Linked DNA regions of Luteibacter rhizovicinus DSM 16549. The protein of the gene in region 1 interacts with the protein of each later gene in a pairwise test. Links are inferred from orthologs where the notes say so. Each region holds a gene or a part of one and is shown in the gene's direction. Other genes may lie near its edges.

What was found. Proteins that work in one complex are often made in the same cells at the same time.
Region 2: the proteins of groL (region 1) and BJI69_RS09905 interact in binary tests that used the Escherichia coli proteins (3 or more experiments, as listed by UniProt). The link is inferred for Luteibacter rhizovicinus DSM 16549 from one-to-one orthologs.

What each region holds. Positions count from the first base shown.
Region 1 is NZ_CP017480.1:972,177-978,205, reverse strand. The notes cover bases 1,878-4,773. They hold groL (chaperonin GroEL), read left to right. Parts: upstream 1,878-2,450; coding sequence 2,451-4,097; downstream 4,098-4,773. Other genes in these bases: BJI69_RS04520 (co-chaperone GroES), read left to right, coding at 2,097-2,390; cutA (divalent-cation tolerance protein CutA), read right to left, coding at 1,878-1,902. In the rest of the region: BJI69_RS04530 (protein-disulfide reductase DsbD family protein), read right to left, coding at 1-1,507; more of cutA, read right to left, coding at 1,579-1,877; BJI69_RS04510 (LTA synthase family protein), read right to left, coding at 4,898-6,029.
Region 2 is NZ_CP017480.1:2,204,060-2,208,767, forward strand. The notes cover bases 1,616-4,554. They hold BJI69_RS09905 (ABC transporter ATP-binding protein), read left to right. Parts: upstream 1,616-2,648; coding sequence 2,649-3,461; downstream 3,462-4,554. Other genes in these bases: BJI69_RS09895 (autotransporter-associated beta strand repeat-containing protein), read right to left, coding at 1,616-1,633; gmk (guanylate kinase), read left to right, coding at 2,035-2,652; mlaE (lipid asymmetry maintenance ABC transporter permease subunit MlaE), read left to right, coding at 3,458-4,228; mlaD (outer membrane lipid asymmetry maintenance protein MlaD), read left to right, coding at 4,287-4,554. In the rest of the region: more of BJI69_RS09895, read right to left, coding at 1-1,615; more of mlaD, read left to right, coding at 4,555-4,708. UniProt on the Escherichia coli protein: Part of the ABC transporter complex MlaFEDB, which is involved in a phospholipid transport pathway that maintains lipid asymmetry in the outer membrane by retrograde trafficking of phospholipids from the outer membrane to the inner membrane.

The sequences.
Region 1 (6,029 bases):
TCGCCGAACCCATGAAGGGCGCCGTGCAGGGGCTGGCGACGACGACGGCAAGGACCCCGGTAAAGAAGTCGCCCGACGGACCCGAGCGCGACGCCAGGCCGCTGCCGACGTTACCCAGCGAGCCGCCGATCTCGAACACGCCCGACATCGACAGGCCCACGGCGAGCATCACGTAGACGAGGATGCCGATCGCCAGCGGCTGCTGGAACTGCGCGCCCCACTGGATTCCATGGCCGGCAGCGCGGATGCCGACGATGATCACGCCCAGGGCGGCAAAGGCGACGAGCACGCCGGCGGTGTACCAGAGCGCGTGCCGACGGGCGGCTCCCTGGCTCTCGCCACTCTCCAGCACGGTGATCGCCTTCAGCGACAGCACCGGCAGCACGCAAGGCATCAGGTTCAGCACGAGGCCGCCGAGCAGCGCCAGGCCGATGGCGGCGACGAAGCCGAGCGGCGCCTCGTTCTTCGGCATGAGGCCCGGAGGCGGGGGTGTCGGCGCGACGTCCTTCACGGCGGCGGCCGTCGCGGGCGCGGCGGAGGCCGGGGCGCCGACCGTCGCCGTACCGGCGCCGAAGTCGACGCTGATATGACGCTTCATTACCGGATAGCAGATGCCGTTCTCGAGGCAGCCCTGGTAGGCGACCTCGAGTTCGGTCGTCTTTGCGTCCGCCGCGCCCTTGACCGGCACGGGCAACTCCACCTGATCGAAATAGACGATGGTGTCGCCGAAATGTTCGTCGTGGTGGGCGACGCCGCTCGGCCACTCCGGCTCACCGGTGGTGACACCAGCGGGCGAGGCGACCGTGATCTCGGTCTTGTCGCGGTAGAGGTAGTAGTCCTTCGGCATGGTCCAGCGCAGCAGCAGGGCGTCGCGTGACTTGACCAGGGCTTCGAAGCGGAACGCCTGCTCGGCCGGCAGGGCGGCGGCATCGGTGCCCGGGGTCGCGGCCGGGGCGCCGAGCAGCGAGGCGCCATTGGCGGCGGTCGCGCCAGTGGGTGGCGTGGCGGCAGCGGCCGTCGGAGCGGGTCCCGTCGGAATGGTCGAGGCGCCACCGATGGTGAGCTTCAGGTGCTCGGTGTTCGGCGGGTAGCAGATCTTCGGCTCGACTTCGTGGCAACCCTGGTACTGGACGTCGAGGGCCAGGGTGGTCGTGCCGGCGGCGAGCAGCGTGTACGGCACGCTGGCTTCGATATCGCCGTGGTAGATCTCCACGTCGCCGAGGTATTCGTCGTGCTTCTTCAGGCCATCCGGCAAGGTCGGCTCACCGAGCGAGACCGCGCCGGCATCGGCCGCCTTGATCTTGATCCGGCCCCGATAGAGGTAATAGTCGGGCGCGATGCGCCAATGCAGCTTGACCATGCCGGGCTGGCTGGCGTCCGTGGTGAGGTGAAACGCCTCGGTGACGGGCAGCAGATCGTCGTCGCCCTGGGCGAATGCGGGCAGGGCAACGAGCAACAGGCCGAACGCGGCGACCAGGTTCCGCGCAAGGCGGCGAAGCGACGACATGGTGATCTCCGTGGAGCGATGCGGTGACGAGGCGCGTGGGGCGTCGATCATTATGACCGGGCGAACCCGGGTTAGCTTGCGTCGACACTCGCTTCCAGCCACGCCAGGTAGGGGGCATGGCCGGCAACGACCGGCAGGGCGACGATTTCCGGCACCTCGTAGGGATGGTGTGCCAGGACGAAGCGTTCCAGCGCCGCGAAGGCCTCGCGGGTCGTCTTTGCAACCAGCAGGTCTTCGTCGTCGGTCACGACCTCGCCCTTCCAGCGGTAAGTGGACCGCACGCCGGGCAGTCGGTTCACGCAGGCGGCGAGGCCCGCTTCGACGATGGCGCGGGCGAGGGTGTCGGCGGGTTCGCCCGTCGGGCAGGCGATGAGGACGACGATGGGTTCGGACATGGGTCGATTGTGGCCTCTTGCGCCCTTTTTTGAACCCGGGGCCTTGAACGGTTTCGTGGCGCCGCCATCTGTCGACCATCCGCAGCTCTTCCGAATCAGGAAAGCTTAGGGCTAAAATTCTGGCACTCACCCTGATCAAGTGCTAACAGGGTGGACCTTTTTCCTTATCCGTCAAACACATGTTTGGAGAAGTCATGAGCAAACTGCGCCCGCTGCACGACCGCGTCATCGTCAAGCGTCTCGAAGAAGAGCGCGTTTCCGCCGGTGGCATCGTCATCCCGGACAGCGCCACCGAGAAGCCCACCCGCGGCAAGGTGCTCGCTGCCGGTACCGGCCTCCTCCTGGCCAGTGGCCAGCTCCGTCCGATGGGCGTGAAGGAAGGCGACGTGGTCCTGTTCGGCAAGTATGCCGGCCAGGAAATCAAGGTCGACGGCGAAGATCTGGTCTTCCTGAAGGAAGACGACATCGTGGCGGTCCTGGAAGGCTGAGCTTTCGCTCGCCCCGTTCCCCCCGATCTCACTTACTAATCATTTAAGGATTCAAAGACCATGGCATCGAAAGAAGTCCGCTTCGGCGAAGACGTCCGCGCCCGCATGCTGAAGGGTGTCAACACCCTCGCCAACGCGGTCAAGGTCACCCTGGGCCCGAAGGGCCGCAATGTCGTGCTCGAGAAGAGCTTCGGCGTCCCGACCGTCACCAAGGACGGCGTCTCGGTCGCGAAGGAAATCGAACTCGCCGACAAGTACGAGAACATCGGCGCGCAGATCGTGAAGGAAGCCGCCTCGAAGACCTCCGACGTCGCCGGTGACGGCACCACGACCGCGACCGTCCTCGCCCAGGCATTCATCCAGGAAGGCCTCAAGGCTGTTGCCGCCGGCATCAACCCGATGGACCTCAAGCGCGGTATCGACCAGGCTGTCATCGCCGCCGTTGCCGAACTGAAGAAGCTGTCCAACCCGACCGCCGACGACAAGGCGATCGCCCAGGTCGGCACGATCTCGGCCAACTCCGATTCCAACATCGGTGACATCATCGCCACGGCGATGGGCAAGGTCGGCAAGGAAGGCGTGATCACGGTTGAAGAAGGTTCGGGCCTCGAGAACGAGCTCGACGTCGTCGAAGGCATGCAGTTCGACCGCGGCTACCTGTCGCCGTACTTCATCAACAACCAGCAGTCGCAGCAGGTTGAGCTGGACGACCCGTTCATCCTCATCCACGACAAGAAGATCTCGAACGTGCGTGAGCTGCTGCCGGTGCTCGAGGCTGTCGCCAAGGCTGGCAAGCCGCTGCTGATCGTTGCCGAGGAAGTCGAGGGCGAAGCCCTGGCCACCCTCGTCGTCAACACGATCCGTGGCATCGTCAAGGTCGCCGCCGTCAAGGCGCCGGGCTTCGGCGATCGTCGCAAGGCCATCCTGGAAGACATCGCTGTCCTCACCGGCGGCACGGTCATTTCCGAGGAAGTCGGCCTGGCGCTCGACAAGGCCACGATCACCGATCTTGGCCATGCCAAGCGCGTCGTGATCACCAAGGAAAACACCACGATCATCGACGGTGCCGGCGATGCCGAAGGCATCCAGTCGCGCATCAAGCAGATCAAGGCGCAGATCGAAGAGACCTCTTCGGACTACGACCGCGAGAAGCTGCAGGAGCGTGTTGCCAAGCTTGCCGGCGGCGTTGCCGTCATCAAGGTCGGCGCCGCGACGGAAGTCGAGATGAAGGAAAAGAAGGCCCGCGTCGAAGACGCCCTGCACGCTACGCGCGCAGCCGTCGAAGAGGGCGTGGTCCCGGGCGGCGGCGTCGCCCTGATCCGTGCACTGAAGGCGCTCGAAGGCCTGAAGGGCAAGAACACGGACCAGGACCTCGGCATCGCGATCACCCGTCGCACGCTCGAAGCCCCGCTCCGCGCCATCGTCACCAACGCCGGTGAAGAGGCTTCGGTCATCGTCAACCAGGTCAAGGCTGGCGAAGGTAACTACGGTTACAACGCGGCGACCGGTGAGTTCGGCGACATGATCGCCTTCGGCATCCTGGACCCGACCAAGGTCACCCGCTCGGCACTGCAGTTCGCCGCGTCGGTTGCCGGCTCGATCATCACGACCGAAGCGGCCGTGACGGAAGTGCCGAAGAAGGACGACGGCCACGGCCATGGCGGTGGTGGCGGTGGCATGGGCGGCATGGGCGGTATGGACTTCTAAGTCCAGCCACCTGGCTTGCTACACGAAAGGCCCCGCGCAAGCGGGGTCTTTTTTTTGGCTTCTTCGCGCATGTCCGGGCGTACGTGCCGTGCTTCGTTCGCGGGCTCGCTCGTCGACCTCGTGGGGCGGCTCGGCTTCGCCATCGCTCCGTACACTTGGGCGTCTCGCGGGGAGACCTTGGTGTCCACCCTCGCTGCTCAGACAGGTCCTCCGCGTTCCGTATAGGAAAGGCCGCTGACGCGGCCCGTGTGCCTATCTGGCCTACGGCCGCTCCACTTGTGCGGAACTCGCCTCGAGGGTGGACACCAAGGTCTCTCACGACGATACGGTTAGCGGGACGGCGAGCCGTGGGTGCGGTCGCCGAAGCGGGCCACTACGGCAGTCGTGCGGGTACATCCACTCCGGCTCGGTGAACTCATTCAGCGACGCTGCGCTGTCTCGCGCTGTCTCGCGCGGACGATCGCGACTAGCGCGCCGAGTCACCGTTTGGCGATGCCGATGGCGATGGCGCTAGCGACGAGCCAGCAGCCAAAGCGGCGTTGCTTCGTCGGCTCGACCCGCACGCACCTCAAGGATGAGAAGAGTCTTCGGTGCCCACCCTCGAGGCGAGTTCCGCACAAGTGGAGCGGCCGAAGGCCAAGTAAGAACATGGGCCGCGTTAGCGGCCTTTCCGGTACGAAACGCGGAGGACCTGTCTGAGCAGCGAGGGTGGGCACCGAAGGCTCTTTGCCTCGAGCCCCCAGCGAGGGTGGGCACCGAAGGCTCTGCGCCTCACACCCCAACGCAAGCGCTGAGGAAAGCTATTGGCCCGCGCCCGCCTCGGCGTCATGTTCGGCATCGCCTGGCTGGCGAGCGACATCGATGCCTGCGTCGGGCAGCGCGTAGCGGGCGAGCAGGGGATCGAGTTTGTTCTTCAGGCGAAGCAGGGCGACATTGCCCATCGCTGTATCGGTCAGCTTCGTGTTCGCGTCTTCCGCAGCCGTGTTGGCATCCGGCGAGCGGGTGAGCGCGGCGAGCTGGCCGCCGAGTACCTGGGTGAGGGCGAAATACGCGTCGTCGTGAATGCCGGCGCGCTCCAGCACGAGACCCGGAAGCATCCATGACGCCATGTCGCCGTGGACCGGCGGGGGGCCGTCGTTGTGTGCGTCTACCAGCACCCACGGGACCATCTGCGTATCGAACGGCTGGCCGTCGCGGAAGCCGGCGTGGTTGTACGTGTTGGTCAGTGCCGGAAGGTGGTCGCCGTAGAACAGCAGGATGGTCGGGCGTTCACGCCTGGCCAGCAGATCGGCAAGGCGGCCGAGTTCGGCGTCCGCGTGATGCATGTGATAGACGTAGTTCTGCCACTCGATCTTGTCCTTGCCTTCGACGCCGGCGGGGACGGGAATGGCATCGCGCTCGGCGACATTCGTGTTGTCGGAGCCATCGTAAGGACCATGCGCCTCGATGCTGATCGCGAAGACCAGGCGGGACGGTCCGGCATCCGGCAACTGCGCCATGATCTCGTCGGTCATGGCGCTATCGGCCATGTACGTGCCGTCGTTCTTCGCGTCCGCGGGGAAGCCGTCACGCGAGACGAAGCGGTCGAAGCCGATCGCCTTGAAGGCCGCCGGGCGATTCCAGAAATTCGGGTTGTGCCCGTGCACGGCGACCGTGTCGTAGCCATGCGAACGCAGGGCACGCACCATGCTCGGCACCACCTGGTTGTGCAGGTCCAGGTACGGATAACGCATGTTGCCGAAGTAGCGCAGTGAAAGGCCTGTCAGTACTTCGAACTCGGTGCGGATGGTGCCGCCACCGAAGGTCGGCACGTGCAGGCCGCCACCACTGCCTTGCTGCGTGAGGCGATGCAGGTTGGGCGCGACATCCGCGTCGTAGCCGTTCACCGCGGACGGATCGAAAAACGATTCGCTCTGGATGATGACGATGTCC
Region 2 (4,708 bases), 1.2 Mb from region 1 along the record:
TGACGACCAGGGTGCCGTCACCGTTCTTGATCAGTCCACCGGTACCACTGACGCTTCCGGTCGAGGTCAGCTGCTGACCGGCGTCCACGGCGATGGCGCCGCCAGCCACGTGGATGTCGCGTGCCGTGCTACCGGTACCGCTCGCTTCGAGCGTGCCGCCGTTGAGGGTCAGGCTGCCCGCCGCGTTGCCGAGGTTGGCATCGCTGGAGAAGGCAAGCGTGCCGTCGTTGACGGTCGTGCCGCCGCTGTAGGTGTTGCTGCCCGTCAGGACCTGCGTGCTGCTGCCGTTCTTGATCAGACCGCCGGTACCGGAAAGCACGCCGCCGTACGTGGTCGAAGCGCCGTTGCCGTTGAGGGTCAGCGTCGTGCCTTCGAGATCGACATTGCCTGCGCCAGCGAGGCCCGCCACGGTCTGCGTGGCGTTGTTCATCGTGACGGCCGAGCCGGTGTCGACGTTCAGCACGCCGGTACCGAGCTTCCCGTTGCTGGCGATGATCAGGTCGCCCCCGGCGACATGCGTGTCACCGGTGTAGGTGTTCGCACCAGACAGCGTGAGTGTGCCGGTACCGGTCTTGGTCAGCGAGCCGGTGCCCGAGATGACATTGCCGACGTTGCTGTTGTACGTCTGCAGGTCGAGCGTGCCGCCGCCCGCGCCGAGCGTCACGTTGCGACCGCTGTTGAGATCGAAACCGGCGCCCCACTGTAGTGCGCCGCCGTTGAACTTGAGATCGTTGCTGGTATCGCCCAGCGCAGCGTCCGAAAGGACGTTGATGGCGCCGCCGTTGAGATCGATTTCACCGACCGAGGTGTTGTCGCCGCGCAGGTTGAGCGTGCCTTCGCCCTGCTTGATGAGGGCGCCGCGCCCGTCCATCTCGCCGGTCAGCGTGAGGTCGTGGCCGTTGGTGTCGAACGTGCCGTTGTTGTTCGTGATGCTGACCATCTGGCTCATGGTGCCGTCGGCGGTGTTCTTCACCATGCCGCCGTCCATGATCAGCGGGTCGATCGCATAGGTCTGGTCGACGACCTGGCCGGCCACCACGTGCGGTGCCGTGCTGAGGTCGGCATTGATGATCGTGATCGTGCTGGAGAGGATCACGTTGTCGATCGGTGCCCAGACCTGGGTCGGGTTGGCGATGGGGATATAGGTGAAGGTGTAGGTACCGTGCACCAGGTTATTGAAGGTCACGCCCTGCCAGTTCGCGATCACCTGGTTCGGCGTACCGATGAGCTTGGTGCCGTCCGAGAAGAAGTTCGTGTCGCCGTCGACCAGCCCTGCGGGCTTGGTCCCGGTCAGGATGTTGAACGAGACGGTCTGGTTGAAGCCGGCCGTCGAGGTGAGGTGCAGCGAGCCTTCCGTGTACGTCGCTTCGTCGGACAGATGGTAGGTGCCGTAGTAGAACGACAGCGAGTTGTTGCCCGAATTCGTGTAACCGATGGACGTCGTGTGCGCGAAGGCGCCGGTGGTCCCGGCCAGGGCGAGCATCACGCCGGCCGCCAGGCGGCCCTTGGTGGTCGCGATCATGGAGGCGCCGCCGATGGAGCGTGCGCCCTTGGCGCGCGAACGGCAGAGTTCAGAGGCGACCACGAACTGGTTAAGTGCGCGATTCCAGACGATCCGAAAAACTCTATTCAAAACGGCGATTTCCTGAATTTTGGGTGCGACAGGCCGTCGCGGCTCCCCTTGAGCCACGTTGGATTTAGACGGTTGGATGCCAATGAGGCGGGTCCCCCTGTACGAGGAAGCGATAGAGCAAATGCTGTGCCAACGACCGTGAGACGCGAATTCGGATAAATGTGAAGAAAATAAGACGGCGCATATCAGAACTGCGAACTTGTGCACAGATTTCATCTGTGACGACGTGTAGCGACACTTCCGGACACGACCTGTCACATAGCGTCACCTCCGAACGCGATGGCCCAGCTACCCACCGCGGCTGAAGCCCCGGCGAAAGCCGGGAGAGGGCAGAATTTCGCTACAATCTCGTTTTGCCCGGTTCCCGGAGAGGTCATGCACTCCCTACGAGACATCCACGAATGATCGACGGCACGCTGTTCGTGGTCGCCGCGCCTTCGGGAGCCGGAAAATCCACGCTGGTCAATGCCTTGCTCGAGCGTGAGCCGGACATCTCGCTGTCCATTTCGCATACGACGCGACCACCGCGCGTGGGCGAGCAGTACGGACGCCACTACTTCTTCGTGGAGCGCGTCGATTTCGAGGCCGAGATCGCCGACGGCATCTTCCTCGAGCATGCCGAGGTCCACGGCAACCTCTATGGCACCTCGCGTACCGTGGTCGAAAGCAAGCTCTGCGAGGGTGCCGACGTGCTCCTCGAGATCGACTGGCAGGGCGCGCGCCAGGTCCGCAAGGGCAAGCCCGATTGCGTGAGTGTCTTCATCCTGCCGCCCTCGCGCGTGGAGCTGGAGCGCCGCCTGCGCGGCCGCGGCTCGGACGCGCCCGAGGTGATCGAGCGCCGCCTGTTCAATTCGCGCGAGGAAATCGCCCACGCGCATGAGTTCGACTACATCATCGTCAACGACCGCTTCGAGGACGCCCTGGCGGACCTCCAGGCGATCGTTCGCGCCGTCCGCCAGCGCACGCCTGCGTCGGCTCGCCGCCACGAGGCGCTGATCGAGGAGCTTCTCGCACCATGACCGACGACGCCATCGTCCGCGTACGCGGACTGACTACGGTCCTCAACGGCAAGACCATCTTCGACAAGCTCGACCTGGATATCCCACGCGGCAAAGTCACCGCGATCATGGGTCCCAGCGGCACGGGCAAGACCACCTTGCTCAAGCACATCACCGGGCAGATGCGCGGGGATGCGGGCACGATCGAGGTGGACGGCGAGAACGTGCCCTCGCTCAGCCGCGAGAAGCTGTTCGGGCTGCGCGAGCGGATCGGCTACCTTTTCCAGAACTCGGCCCTGCTCACCGACTTCGACGTCTTCGAGAACGTGGCCTTCCCGCTGCGTCAGCACACCGAGCTGCCGGAAGAGCTGATCCGTAACATCGTGCTCAACAAGCTCGAGGCGGTCGGCCTGCGTGGCGCCGCGCGGCTGTCGCCGACCGAGCTGTCCGGCGGCATGGCCCGGCGCGTGGCCCTGGCCCGTGCGATCGTTTTCGATCCCGCATTGATCCTTTACGACGAGCCCTTCGTCGGCCTGGATCCGATCTCGCTCAACCAGGTGCTGCTGCTCATCCGCACGCTCAACCACACCCTCGGCATCACCTCGGTGCTGGTGGCGCACGAGCTGGCCGCGGTGCAGAAAGTGGCCGATCACGTGTACCTCATCGCCAACGGCAAGGTCGTGGCCCAGGGTGCGCCGGCCACGCTGGCCAGCGATGGCTCGCCGTGGACCGCGCAGTTCTTCGGTGGCCAGATCGACGGCCCGGTCCCGTTCCAGTATCCCGCCGGCGATTACGCCACGGCGCTCGGTTTTCCAGGAGGCAAGGCATGACGACGGCAAGCAATGACAATGTCGTCGTTCGCAGCCTCAGCCAGATCGGTGCCTGCGGCATCTTCCTGCTGACGATTCTCGCGGCGATCCCGCGCAGCTTCCGCCACGGTCGCGAGACGATCCGGCAGATCTGGTTCGTCGGCGCGATGAGCCTGACCATCGTGATGACCTGCGGCCTGTTCGTCGGCATGGTGCTCGGGCTGCAGCTGTACGACGTACTTTCGATCTTCGGCGGCACCTCGGCCACCGGTACGGTGGTCGCGATCGCGATCTACCGCGAACTCGGGCCGGTGGTGACCGCGCTGCTGTTCGCCGGCCGCGCCGGTACCTCGGTCACGGCCGAGATCGGCCTGATGCGCGCGACCGACCAGCTCGACGCCATGGAAATGATGGCGGTCGATCCGATCGCCTACGTCATCGCGCCTCGCTTCCTGGCCGGCGTGATCGCCTTGCCCCTGCTCGCGGTGGTGTTCTGTGCCATGGGCGTGTTCGGCGGCCACCTGGTCGGGGTGACCTGGCTCGGCATCGACAACGGCACCTTCTGGTCGAACATGACCGCCACCGTGGATGTCCATAAAGACATCATCGACGGCGTGCTGCTCAAATCCATCGCCTTCGGCATCGTGGTCTCCCTGATCGCGGTGTTCCAGGGCTACACCACGCCGCCCACCAGCGAAGGCGTCGCCTATGCGACGACCCGCACGGTGGTCGCTTCGTCCATCGCCATCCTGGCGCTGGACTTCGTCCTCACCTCGTTCCTGATCTGAGGCACCGGAGACCCGCCATGACTGTCCCTTCCTTCTTTACCCGTTCGAGGATCGCGCCGTGACCCAGAGACGTTCCTATGCCTTCGGCACCGGCCTGTTCATCGTGCTGGGCTTTGCCGCCCTCGCTTACCTGGCCACCCAGACCACCTCGGTCGCCAATGCCAGCCAGGGCTCCAGCTACACGGTGGAGACCCACTTCGCCAATATCGGCCAGCTGAAGAACCGCGCCCCGGTGAAGATCGCCGGCGTGCGTGTCGGTTCGGTGCAGGCGATCGAGCTCGTTCCCGGCAAGGAAGAGGCCAAGGTCACCCTGTCGATCGACGACCGGCACAAGGACATCCCCCAGGATTCCGTGGCCACGATCTTCACCAGCGGCCTGCTCGGCGACCAGTACGTCGGCATCCAGTTCGGCCAGTCGAAGACCCCGGTGAAGGAGGGCGGCGAGATCGGCCTGACCCGTCCGGCCCAGCAGCTGGAGGA